Linked DNA regions of Shimia isoporae. The protein of the gene in region 2 interacts with the protein of the main gene of each other region in a pairwise test. Links are inferred from orthologs where the notes say so. Each region holds a gene or a part of one and is shown on either strand. Other genes may lie near its edges.

The links.
Region 1: the proteins of aceE (region 2) and groL interact in binary tests that used the Escherichia coli proteins (3 or more experiments, as listed by UniProt). The link is inferred for Shimia isoporae from one-to-one orthologs.
Region 3: the proteins of aceE (region 2) and nth interact in binary tests that used the Escherichia coli proteins (3 or more experiments, as listed by UniProt). The link is inferred for Shimia isoporae from one-to-one orthologs.

The regions. Positions count from the first base shown.
Region 1 is NZ_SMGR01000001.1:182,986-187,137, reverse strand. What follows is about bases 875-3,838. They hold groL (chaperonin GroEL), read right to left. Parts: upstream 3,198-3,838; coding sequence 1,551-3,197; downstream 875-1,550. Other genes in these bases: BXY66_RS00965 (co-chaperone GroES), read right to left, coding at 3,236-3,523; BXY66_RS00975 (tetratricopeptide repeat protein), read right to left, coding at 875-1,280. Outside these bases: more of BXY66_RS00975, read right to left, coding at 1-874.
Region 2 is NZ_SMGR01000001.1:2,069,180-2,073,524, reverse strand. The notes cover bases 769-3,925. They hold aceE (pyruvate dehydrogenase (acetyl-transferring), homodimeric type), read right to left. Parts: upstream 3,624-3,925; coding sequence 969-3,623; downstream 769-968. Other genes in these bases: BXY66_RS10155 (uracil-xanthine permease family protein), read right to left, coding at 3,813-3,925; aceF (dihydrolipoyllysine-residue acetyltransferase), read right to left, coding at 769-944. Outside these bases: more of aceF, read right to left, coding at 1-768; more of BXY66_RS10155, read right to left, coding at 3,926-4,345. UniProt on the Escherichia coli protein: Component of the pyruvate dehydrogenase (PDH) complex, that catalyzes the overall conversion of pyruvate to acetyl-CoA and CO(2).
Region 3 is NZ_SMGR01000004.1:233,389-237,502, forward strand. The notes cover bases 315-3,240. They hold nth (endonuclease III), read left to right. Parts: upstream 315-1,418; coding sequence 1,419-2,063; downstream 2,064-3,240. Other genes in these bases: BXY66_RS18015 (sterol desaturase family protein), read left to right, coding at 315-474; BXY66_RS18020 (ion transporter), read left to right, coding at 575-1,351; BXY66_RS18030 (adenosine kinase), read left to right, coding at 2,060-3,046; BXY66_RS18035 (DUF5928 domain-containing protein), read right to left, coding at 3,114-3,240. Also shown: more of BXY66_RS18015, read left to right, coding at 1-314; more of BXY66_RS18035, read right to left, coding at 3,241-4,114. UniProt on the Escherichia coli protein: DNA repair enzyme that has both DNA N-glycosylase activity and AP-lyase activity. The DNA N-glycosylase activity releases various damaged pyrimidines from DNA by cleaving the N-glycosidic bond, leaving an AP (apurinic/apyrimidinic) site.

The DNA.
Region 1 (4,152 bases), 1.9 Mb from region 2 along the record:
CAGGCAAATCCAGCAATTGGCGCACTCTGACTGAAGATCGGGCGTCGCGCTATTGCCGTTCGATGCGCCTCTAGAGCATTTCCGGATCTCAACAGCAGGTTCAAGTAAGTCAGCTCCAATAGGTCGCGCTGCGCTCGGCTGCCTCCGAGGCGAGCGTGATCCGCCATAACTGGCGTTAGGTGTTGCAGTGCGGCCGTCCAATCCTGCCGTGCGATCGCACCCCAAGCTTGTGCCACAGGGCGAACAAGGTCTGCCGCAAAACCCGACTGCGTTTCGGTCAGGAGCGAAAGGCGCTCTCCATCTCCAGCCATGGCATGGGCCAGCGCGCTGTGTATGTCGGCAAAACTCATGCCCGGATTTGGAAAAAACTGTGATGCGTAATCGCTCAGGTCCCTCCAACGTTCGGGCGCAACTTTGAAACCTGCAATCTCAGAACGATACAGAAGAGCTGCAGCATCGGTCAGAACATTAATTGGCAGCGAAAACGACGTAGTGGGCGCTATCGCTCCGTCGTAAATCGACCATAGCTCCGTTTCATCCTCCTGTTCCAATGCCCACAAAGCGCGATGCCAGCTCAAATGGCCGTGCAACAAAGAGCGCGCATCATAGTCTGAAATCCAGTCGGCAAGGTAGGCGCGGCCAGCTTCCCCAAACCCCTGTTCGTAGAGTGTATGCGCTTTGAAATGCGAGGCATTCGCGTTGGCATTGTTCAAAGCGAGAGAGCCGTCCATCATAGACATTGCTTCGTCGAGCCGTCCCACCTCGCACAGCGCCTGACCGTGAACGCTCATTACCCACCAGTCCTCGCCCAAGGCATCAAACAGTTTTGTGGTGTAAGCAAGTTGTATGCTTTCCCGACCTGGTTCGCCCGACATTCCAATCAAGCCAAAAATATTGGTGCAAATCTGTGCGACCAAGACATCACGTGGATGATTTGCAGTGTGTTCCAGAACCGCGCCTCGGGCTTCGGGCACACGGCCCTGAAGTAAGAGATCGAAAACCGCGAGATGGCTCTGCTCACGTTCTGTCAGCCCCGACGCGCAGGAGAGTGCCGATGCAATTGCCTCCTGGGCGCCGGGCATATCGCCGTCGTACATTCGAGCTCGCGCAAGCCCAACATGGCCGAGGGCAAAATCGGGATCTGCCGCTACAGACGCGGTGAAAGCGTCACTAGCGCCAAAGGTCGCGGCAAGAATGTGATCAAGTCCTTCAACATATGCGTCCCGCGCTTGGGGTAGACTGGTCGTCAGTGTCAGTCCGTATCGATCAGCCAGCATCATCACTTCCCCTTTTTGTCAGTCCGTCCGAACGGTTCTGCTCGCAATTGGACAACGCTAGCACAAAAACTGAAACTCTATGCATGGATATGAATGATCGGCCGCTTCGGGTTCGAACCGGCCATTGCAGTTTGATCTTCAAGCAACTCTCAAACACCACTGACAAAAAAGGGCCGCCCGAAGGCGACCCTCTATCTCTCGGGCTGCGGCTATCGGCAGAATGGCCCAAAGGCCAATCGCCTGTCGCATCACCGTTCGCAAAGCGAACAGTGATTACATCATGCCGCCCATGCCGCCCATGCCGCCCATGTCGGGCATGCCGCCGGCTGCGCCGCCGTCTTTCGCCGGCTTGTCTGCAACCATCGCTTCGGTGGTGATCAGCAGGCCTGCGATGGACGCTGCATCTTCCAGAGCGGTGCGGGTCACTTTGGCAGGGTCAATCACGCCGAAGGAGAACATGTCGCCATATTCTTCGGTCTGCGCGTTGAAGCCGTATGCGCTGTCTGCGGATTCACGGATCTTGCCCGCAACAACCGCACCGTCAACACCGGCGTTTTCTGCGATCTGGCGCAGCGGCGCTTCGATGGCTTTTGCCACGATTGCGATACCTGCGTTCTGGTCAGCGTTTGCGCCTTCCAGACCTGCCAGTGCTTTACCGGCCTGAACCAGAGCAACACCGCCACCGACGATCACGCCTTCCTGCACAGCTGCGCGGGTTGCGTTCAGAGCATCGTCCACACGGTCTTTGCGCTCTTTCACTTCCACTTCGGTCATGCCGCCGACGCGGATCACAGCAACACCGCCTGCCAGTTTGGCAACGCGCTCTTGCAGCTTCTCACGGTCGTAGTCGGAAGAAGTTTCTTCGATCTGGGTGCGGATCTGGGCAACACGTGCTTCGATCTCGGCTTTCTCGCCTGCACCGTCAACGATGGTGGTTTCGTCTTTGGTGATCTCGATTTTCTTGGCGGTGCCGAGCATGTCCATGGTGACATTCTCGAGCTTCATGCCCAGATCTTCGGAGATAACCTGACCACCGGTCAGGATCGCGATGTCCTGCAGCATCGCCTTACGACGGTCGCCGAAGCCAGGTGCTTTAACAGCAGCAATTTTCAGGCCGCCGCGCAGTTTGTTGACAACCAGAGTTGCCAGCGCTTCGCCTTCAACATCTTCTGCAATGATCAGCAGTGGTTTCTGGGACTGGATCACCTGCTCGAGCAGCGGAACCATCGGCTGCAGCGAAGACAGTTTCTTCTCGTGCAGCAGAACCATGCAGTCGTCCAGATCAGCGATCATTTTGTCTGCGTTGGTCACGAAGTACGGCGACAGGTAGCCGCGGTCGAACTGCATGCCTTCAACAACATCGGTCTCGGTTTCCAGACCTTTGTTCTCTTCAACGGTGATCACGCCCTCGTTGCCAACTTTCTGCATCGCGTCTGCGATCTGCTGGCCGATTTCGGCTTCGCCGTTGGCGGAGATGGTGCCAACCTGTGCAACTTCGTCGGAGTCTTTGACTTCGCGTGCGGAAGCAACGATGCCTTCAACAACTTTCGCAGTTGCCAGGTCGATGCCGCGCTTCAGGTCCATCGGGTTCAGGCCAGCTGCAACCTGCTTCAGGCCTTCTTTGACGATGGCTTGTGCCAGAACGGTCGCCGTGGTGGTGCCGTCGCCCGCTTCGTCGTTGGTGCGGGAAGCAACTTCCTTCACCATCTGTGCGCCCATGTTCTCGAACTTGTCTTCCAGCTCGATCTCTTTGGCCACGGATACACCGTCTTTGGTGATGCGCGGTGCGCCAAAGGATTTGTCCAGAACCACGTTACGGCCTTTCGGGCCGAGGGTCACTTTTACGGCGTCTGCCAGAACGTTCACGCCGCGCAGCATTGCGTTGCGGGCATCGGTGTCAAACTTGACGTCTTTTGCCATTTTAAAGGCTCCTAATTTCGTAAATGTCGGTCAGACGATCAGGCAATGATGCCCATGATGTCGGATTCTTTCATGATCAGCAGCTCTTCACCGTCAACGGTGACTTCGGTGCCGGACCACTTGCCGAACAGAACTTTGTCGCCAGCTTTGACGTCCAGTTCTACGCGCTTGCCAGCGTCGTCACGCAGGCCTGCGCCTACGGAAACGATTTCGCCTTCTGCCGGCTTCTCTTTTGCGCTATCGGGGATGATCAGCCCGCCTGCGGTTTTCTCATCGCTTTCAACGCGGCGTACAAGCACGCGATCGTGCAGCGGTGTAAATGCCATCTTCGAGGTTCCTTCACTCAAAGTTTCTCCCACGCCCCGATGCCATTCTGCGGCACCGCTTGGGCGATTAGCACTCACTCGGGTCGAGTGCTAACGGCGAAAGAGGTAGGGGCAGCGGCGGGAGGAGTCAACGGCGGGGGCGAAGTTTTTTAATCTTGTAAGGATATCCTAAAGTCATATCCGAGATAGCTCCGGTGCGCCGACAAAACCACATCGTTGGAAATCGTGTCCAATGCCCAAAGCTCTAGACCTCGATGAAGCTCCGGAAGCAACGCGCCAGCCGTGACGCTGTCGGGCTTAGGAGGCAACCAATGCACCACCGTAGAAGAAATAGAAACTCCGTAGTCCCCGTTTGGACGATACCCGAAGGAAAGTCTCACATCTTGCCCACCAGAGAGGCTGTTGCAGCTATGCCAGCTTCGCGATTTGTTCACCAGTACACACCTGCCGCCGAGCTTATCAGCTTTTTGGAGAAGTGCCGAAGCCAGCGCGCCTCTTTCATGCGCACCCATTGCCTCAGCATCCAAAACAATGGTCGAGGACGTCTTGGTCTGAACGCATCCAGATAGAGAGATCGCAAGAATAGCCCCACAAATCGCCCGAAAATTAAGTCGCACGTTAGAATTCCC
Region 2 (4,345 bases):
TCCATGAGATCTTTGGATATTTCCACAATGCCTTTTCGGTCCGCATCTTTGATCACTGGCACCACAAGGCCGTTGGGCGTATCTGCTGCAAAGCCGATGTTGTAATAGTCCTTCTTGATCAGCTTGTCGCCGTCTGGGTGGATCGACGAGTTGACCTCCCAGTGCTGCTTCAGAGCCGAAACCGAAGCCTTGATAACAAAGGACAGAAGCGTCACCCGATAGCCGTCTTCTTTGGCCATCGTGTCCATTTCCTTGCGATACTTGTCGAGGTCCGTGATGTCGGCTTCATCGTTGTGCGTAACATGTGGAATGTTGAGCCAACTACGGTGCAAAGCCGGACCGGAGATCTTCTTGATCCGCGGCATCTCCACGTCTTCGACCGGACCGAATTTGGAGAAGTCCACAGCCGGGATCGGCGGAATGCCCATGCCGCCATGCGAGGCACCCGATGCAGGCGCTGTTGCAGTGGTTGATTTCAAAAAGGCCGTGACATCTTCGCGTAGGATACGGCCCTTGCGCCCTGAGCCATTGACCTTGGCCAGATCAACATCCAGTTGCCGGGCAAAAGCGCGAACAGACGGAGAGGCATGAGCTTTGCCGAAACCGGCGTCTGTCACTGCGGCCGGAGCAGGGGCGGCGGGCGTCGGTGCGCTGGCGGGTGCAGGCGCGGATTCGGTTTTTGCCGTTGGAGCCGCTTCCTTTGCGCCTGACGCGGCTTCCAGCATCAGTATCAGGGTTCCTTCCGACACGGCATCGCCTTCGGAAACCTTGATTTCAACCACCTTGCCGGTAGCAGGTGATGGTACTTCCATTGTGGCCTTGTCGCTCTCGACCTCGATCAAGGGATCTTCTTCAGACACGGCATCGCCGACGCTGACCAAAACGGAAACCACTGGCACATCGGCAAAATCTCCGATGTCGGGAACCTTTACTTCGATAGTCATCTCAAATTCCTCCAGATTTCCCAATCACACCAGGCGCGGGTTCGGCTTGGTGCCGTCGATGTCATATTTGGCCATGGCGGCCTCAAGCTCTTTTTTGGTGATGGATCCTTCGCGGTAGAGGTCCACCATTGCTGCAGCCGCGATATGATTTGCATCCACTTCAAAGAAACGGCGCAAATTCACCCTGCTGTCAGATCGCCCAAATCCGTCTGTTCCCAAAACGGTGTACCGGTTCGGAACACAGGTACGGATCTGCTCTGCGTAGTTTTTCATGTAGTCGGTCGCGGCGATTACAGGGCCTTTTGCCTTGCTCAACTGCTCGGCTACGAAGGACACTTTCGGGTCTGCAAGCGGGTTCAACCGGTTGTGACGCGCGACGTCCTGGCAATCGCGTGCCAGCTCGTTGAAACTGGTGGCGGACCAGATTTCTGACGTGACGCCAAAATCTGCTTCCAGCATCTCCGCTGCCTTCATCGCTTGAACGAGAATCGTGCCGGACCCCATTAACGTGACGTGCTTTTGGGACGGTTTCTTAACGTCTTGGAAACGATACAGACCTTTGATGATCTCGTTTTCCACACCCATCGGCATATCCGGATGGGAATAGTTTTCGTTCATCAATGTGAGGTAGAAGAAAACATCTTCCTGATCCTCGTACATCCGCTTCAGGCCGTGCTGCACGATCACCGCGACTTCGTGTTGAAAGGTCGGATCGTAACTTACGCAATTCGGAATAGTTCCTGCCAGAATATGGCTGTGACCATCTTCGTGTTGCAGGCCTTCTCCGTTCAGGGTTGTGCGTCCTGCGGTGCCGCCAAGCATAAAGCCACGAGCTCGGCTGTCGCCTGCTGCCCATGCCAGATCACCGATCCGCTGGAAGCCGAACATGGAGTAGTAAATGAAGAAGGGGATCATCGGCACGCCGTGGTTGGAATAGGCGGTCGCCGCCGCGATCCAGTCCGCCATTGCACCAGCTTCATTGATGCCTTCCTGAAGAACCTGACCGCTGGTCGATTCCTTGTAGTACATCATCTGCTCGGCGTCCTCGGGCGTGTACTTCTGTCCCTCGGGATTGTAGATGCCCACCGACCGGAACAATCCTTCCATACCAAAAGTACGGCTTTCATCTGGCACGATAGGCACAACATTTTTGCCGATCTGCTTGTCCCGAAGCAGGGTCGTCAGAATTCGGACAAAGGCCATGGTCGTGGAGATTTCGCGTTCTCCGGTGCCTTTGAGTTGGGCCGCGAATTTCTCGAGATCCGGAATTTCCATTTTCGGCGAAACACTCTCGCGCTTGGGAAACTCTCCGCCCAATTCCTTGCGTCGATCCGCGAGATACGCCTTTTGCGCGTTGTTCAGCTTTACAAAGGGCGCTTTCGGCAGGTCTTCGTCACTGACGGGAATCTCGAACCGGTCGCGGAAGGCGCGCAGTTGGTCTTCGGCCATTTTCTTTTGCTGGTGGGTGGTGTTCTGCCCTTCACCGGCCGATCCCATACCGTAGCCCTTGACCGTTTTCACCAACAGGCAGGTCGGTTGACCCTTGGTGTCGGATGCTCGTTTGAAGGCAGTGTAAACCTTTTGTGGATCGTGACCGCCGCGGCGCAGCGCCCAGATCTGGTCATCCGTCCAGTCTTTCACCAATTCTGCAGTCTCCGGATATTTTCCGAAGAAATGCTCACGGATATAGGCGCCATCCTTGGATTTGAATGTCTGGTAATCGCCGTCGACGGTTTCGTTCATCAATTGGCGCAGCTTGCCGGACGTGTCTTTCTCAAGCAGCGCGTCCCAGCCTTTGCCCCAAAGCAGTTTGATTACATTCCAGCCCGCACCGCGGAAATCGCCTTCAAGTTCCTGAACGATCTTGTGGTTTCCGCGCACCGGCCCATCAAGGCGCTGCAAATTGCAGTTCACAACAAAGATCAGGTTGTCGAGGCCCTCACGTGCAGCAAGATCAATTGCGCCACGGCTTTCGGGTTCATCCATCTCGCCGTCACCAAGGAAACACCATACTTTGCGATCGGCCATATCGATCAGGCCGCGGTTGTGCATGTACTTCATGAACCGCGCTTGGTAGATCGCCATCAGCGGTCCAAGCCCCATGGAGACCGTTGGGAATTGCCAGTAATCAGGCATCAGCCATGGATGCGGGTAGGACGAAAGACCGTTGCCAGCTACCTCGGAGCGGAAGTTTTCAAGCTGCTCCTCGGTAATGCGTCCCTCCATGAACGAACGTGCATAGATGCCGGGGATCACATGGCCTTGGAAGAAAACGAGGTCGCCTCCGTGGATCGCAGACTTGCTGCGCCAGAAATGGTTCAACCCTATATCATACATGACAGCGGAGGACGCGAAGGAGGCGATGTGGCCGCCATATTCGCTGCTTTCTTTGTTGCGACGCACGACTGTAGCCATCGCGTTCCAACGGTTTATCGTTCGAATGCGCCATTCCATGTCCAGATCGCCAGGGAATTCTTCCTGGTCGTCAGCAGGAATGGTATTTTGATAGGGCGTGGTCGCTGAGAAGGGCAAGGTCGCGCCCGCCGCACGGGCCTGCTGTACCGCTTTGTCCAACAAATAATGGGCTCTGTCGGCTCCGTCTCGCGCGATGACATCCTCAATGGCGTCCTGCCATTCTTGCGATTCAATCGGGTCGATATCTGGAATCTCGTTCGCCATTCGGGCGCCTCCTCCACTGAAATCCTTGTTGGGAGGATGTATAGTTTAATATTAAACTATATAGGTAGCCCTTGCCGTGCATGGCACCCATGCGCAGGGCGAATTCCTTACGTTAAGGTTAACCTTTTGTGCTTGGCCCAAGAAAAAGGGGGCCCGAGGGCCCCCAATCTGTCTGCAGTGTTACTGGCGTCAGTCTTCTTGCGGAAGCACCAGATTGAGAACGATGGCACACAGCGCGGTTGGTGCGACGGCCGAAGTCATCAACGTCTTCACAACGCCCGGCAGATATTGCACGGCTGTGGGAACAAGGTTCAGACCAAGTCCAACAGCCAGTGAAATCGCGATGATCACCATATTGCGACGGTTCATGTTCACTTCGCTCAGAACGTTCAGGCCGGCCGAAGCCACCATACCGAACATGACGATCACGCCACCTCCCAGCACCGGCAGGGGCATTGAGGCGATCACAGCGCCGATCTTGGGCATAAGGCCACAAACCACTAGCACCAGAGCACCAATCGTCACCACGTGACGGCTCATCACGCCGGTCATGCCAACAATGCCGACGTTCTGGCTGAACGATGTGTTTGGCAGCCCGCCAAAGACGCCGGCTATGGCTGTGCCCAAGCCGTCAGCGTAGGTTGCGCCGGCGATCTCCGCGTCCGTCGCGTCACGCCCTGCGCCAGCTTTGGCTGTGGCCGAAGCGTCTCCAACGGTCTCGA
Region 3 (4,114 bases), on a different replicon or contig from region 2:
GACTACAATATCGTGACGGCAGTCCGGTTCGGGCCTCTGGAAAGCGTTTGGTCGCTCATCATGCATGTACCGATGGTGCTGGTCGGTTTCAGTCCGGATGTGGTGCTTGGCTCGATTATTGTGGTGCTTGCCTATCAGACTTGGCTCCACACCGAACTGATCGGCAAATTGGGTCCAGTGGAGTGGATTCTGAATACGCCAAGCCATCATCGTGTTCATCACGGATGTGACGCAAAGTACTTGGACAAGAACTATGCTGGCATCCTCATCATCTGGGACCGCATGTTCGGCAGTTTTCAGGTTGAGGAAGAGCGCCCGCGCTATGGATTGACCACAGATTTCGATAGTCAAAATCCGGTCAAGGTCTGGTTCAGTGAAATACCGGGTCTGGTGCGTGACATTCGGAACGCCAAAGATGGCAAAGAACTGCGGGGGCGTTTGTTTGGCCCTCCCGGGTGGAAGCCGGACGCCTGAGTATTCACAAAATCCTCAGGGGGCGCGTCTTGCGAACAGGCGCGCCCTTTTTATATGAAAGCGCACGGAACAGTGCATGTCGCAGCAACAGGAAAAATTCATGAGCCTACGGGACAAACTAGGGGCGTTCATTGATCGCCCTGCATTTCGCAATGCCATCCTTGGCGTGATCCTGTTCAACGCGATTATTCTGGGACTGGAAACTTCGAAGCCTCTGATGGCTTCCATAGGACCAGTTCTGATTTTTCTCGACACACTGTGTCTCGCAATTTTTGTACTCGAAATCTTAGCCAAGCTTTTTGTGCAGCGCGCGAGGTTTTTCCGTGACGGCTGGAACCTGTTCGATTTTGTGATCGTTGGCATCGCTCTGGTGCCGGCAGCTCAGGGGCTTGCAGTATTGCGTGCGCTGAGAATTCTTCGCCTATTGCGGGTGGTTTCAGTTGCACCCTCTTTGCGACGTGTGATCGAAGGTCTTTTGAACGCGTTGCCCGGCATGGGGTCCGTGTTTCTGTTGATGGCCCTCGTTTTCTACATCGGTGCTGTCATGGCCACGAAGCTGTTTGGAACAGCGTTCCCCGACTGGTTTGGTACGCTGGGCAAGTCCGGCTATTCGCTCTTCCAGATCATGACGTTGGAAAGCTGGTCAATGGGTATCGTGCGCCCGGTCATGGAAGTCTTCCCGTTTGCCTGGATGTTCTTTGTGCCGTTTATCTTGCTGACGACATTCGTCGTTCTGAATCTTGTTGTCGGTCTTGTCGTTAACTCGATGCAAGATGCCCACCATGTCGAAGCGGAAGAAGAGACCGGCAATTATCGTGACGAGGTACTTACGCGCCTCGATAAGATTGAGGGAATGCTCAAAGACCAGAGCAAATAACGGTCCTCGCCTTTGGTCATGGGAACCATTGGTTGCGTGAAGGGGCTGCGCGTGGTTAGAACCTGCCATGGCAAAGCAACTTGATTACCACACGATCCGGGAAATTTTCACCCGGTTTGAGGCAGCAGAAGCCGAACCAAAGGGCGAACTGGACCATGTCAACGTTTACACGTTGGTGGTGGCCGTTGCCTTGTCGGCACAAGCGACGGATGCGGGCGTAAACCGAGCCACCAAAGACCTTTTCAAGGTTGCCGACACGCCGCAGAAGATGCTGGACCTTGGCGAAGAGCAGTTGATCGAGCACATCAAAACGATTGGGCTGTTCAGAAACAAAGCCAAAAACGTGATGAAGCTTTCGAAAATCCTAGTGGACCAATACGGCGGTGAGGTTCCGAACTCCCGTGCGGCCCTCGAAAGTTTACCTGGAGTAGGCCGCAAAACAGCCAACGTTGTATTGAATATGTGGTGGCGCTATCCAGCGCAGGCCGTCGACACCCATATCTATCGGTTTGGAAACCGCTCGGGTGTTTGCCCTGGCAAGGATGTTGTCGCTGTAGAACGCGCGATTGAAGACAACATTCCGGTAGACTTCCAGTTGCACGCGCATCATTGGATGATTTTGCACGGCCGCTATGTATGTAAGGCGCGCAAGCCGATGTGCGGTAACTGCCTAATTCGCGATCTCTGTCAGTTCGAGGACAAGAACCTATGAAACAATATCAGGTTGTCGGTATCGGCAACGCAATCGTCGACGTAATCAGCCAATCTGATGACAGCTTTCTGGATCTGATGGGGATTCAGAAAGGCATCATGCAGCTTGTCGAAAAAGAACGCGGCGAAATGCTCTACGGTGCCATGACCAACCGCACGCAGGCGCCGGGTGGCTCCGTGGCAAACACATTGGCGGGTCTTGGGGCGCTCGGATTGACCACGGCTTTTATCGGTCGGGTACATGATGATGCTCTCGGCCAGTTTTACGCAAATGAAATGCAGGCGGACGGCACGGATTTCGTGAACCCTCCGGTGGCAGGAGGCGATCTCCCGACGTCGCGTTCCATGATTTTCGTCAGCCCGGACGGAGAGCGTTCCATGAACACCTATCTCGGGATTTCCTCCGAGGTTGGGCCTGACGATGTTTCGGACGACGTTGCCGGACAGGCACAACTGCTGTTCCTTGAAGGGTATCTCTATGACAAGCCCAAGGGCAAAGAGGCCTTTGAGCGCGCCGCCAAACTGTGCCGAGATGGGGGTGGTAAGGCCGGCATCGCGCTTTCGGACCCTTTCTGTGTAGAGCGGCACCGAGACGACTTCCGCCGATTGGTCAAGGAACTCGACTTTGTGATCGGCAACGAACATGAGTGGTCTTCACTCTATCAGACTGACCTCAGCTCTGCCCTTGAGCAAGCTGCGCAGGACGCTGGAATGGTGGTTTGCACGCGATCGGGCAAGGACGTCGTATTGCTTTCCGGTGATGAAGAGGCAACCGTTGCCGTGAACGAAATTGTTCCGGTAGATGCGACGGGCGCGGGCGATCAGTTCGCTTGCGGGTTCCTTTATGGCGTTGCGACTGGCCAAAGCTTGGAAGTTTCTGGCCGGATGGGCTGCATTGCTGCTGCAGAGGTGATCAGCCACTACGGCGCGCGCCCCGAGATCGACGTCAAAGAACTTTTCCGCAAGGAAGGTCTATTGGGCTGACCGGAAATCCGGCACCCCCACCTTAAGGGGGTGCCGATTTTCTTCTGGGGCTGACGGATCTGACGGATCAGTCAGCGAACAGGTAATCCGTCCGTGCGATCCGTTCGGCCACGTCTTCAGGCACGTGCAGGAATTGTGCGATGGCGGGTACATAGTCTTCAATCTCGTCCGACTGTCGCATGATGTTCAGGTTTTCGAATTCCGCATCACGGATACGGTCGCTTTCGTTCACAATGTCACGCCGAATAGTCGGAAGCAGTCGCTCGAGCGTGTCTTGTGGGGTCTGCTCCCCTGCAAGACCGATCCGCATGGAGTGTCCAGTCAGATATTCGTCGGTGAATTCGCACTGAATTTCGAGCATTCTGGTGGTCGACCGATCGCCAAAGAAATCCTGCATAAGGTCCATTGCTGATGGGTCAAGGCACACAACCAAACGGTTTGTGTCATAATAATCAAACAGCATCCGCATCAAAGCTCTGCGGTGGCGCGTACGTTTGCCCAATGTCGATTGGATGCCCCCGAGATCGGGGAGGGGTGTGCCTTCTTCGTTGAAAAGATAGGCAATTGTCGGGATGTCGGTTTCCTGACCGATTTTTTCCAGCAAACGCTTGGCTACGTGCCACTTCTTGCACACAAGAAGCATCAATTCGCGATCCCGACCCAAGGAGCTTTCAGTCTCCCAGAAACGGCTCGCAAACCGCTTTCCAACGCGGCCACGCCCGGTGAGGAATTTGAACAGGCTTGGACCTTCTGCCGAGATCTGAAAGTCCACACCCGTTTCGGCATAGAGCGCTCCGAGCCGTTCTTTGAGTTCTATAGCCTCAGGACTGATCTTTCGCGCGAACAGGTAGTCCTGCGTCAGCAACAGATCGTAGTGGTCGTTGTAAAAGGTGAGCGGCATACCATAGTCACTGAACATCAGAAAAGTCAGGGTGCGCGTACGGATTTCTGTTGCGGGCACCAAATGGCGGACGATCGTCTGGAAGAAGGTTTCGTCCGGAATCCATGTTGTTCGGAAGAACCGCATGACGTCTTTGCGCTGTTTGGTGAAGTGCAGAACGGCTTCAA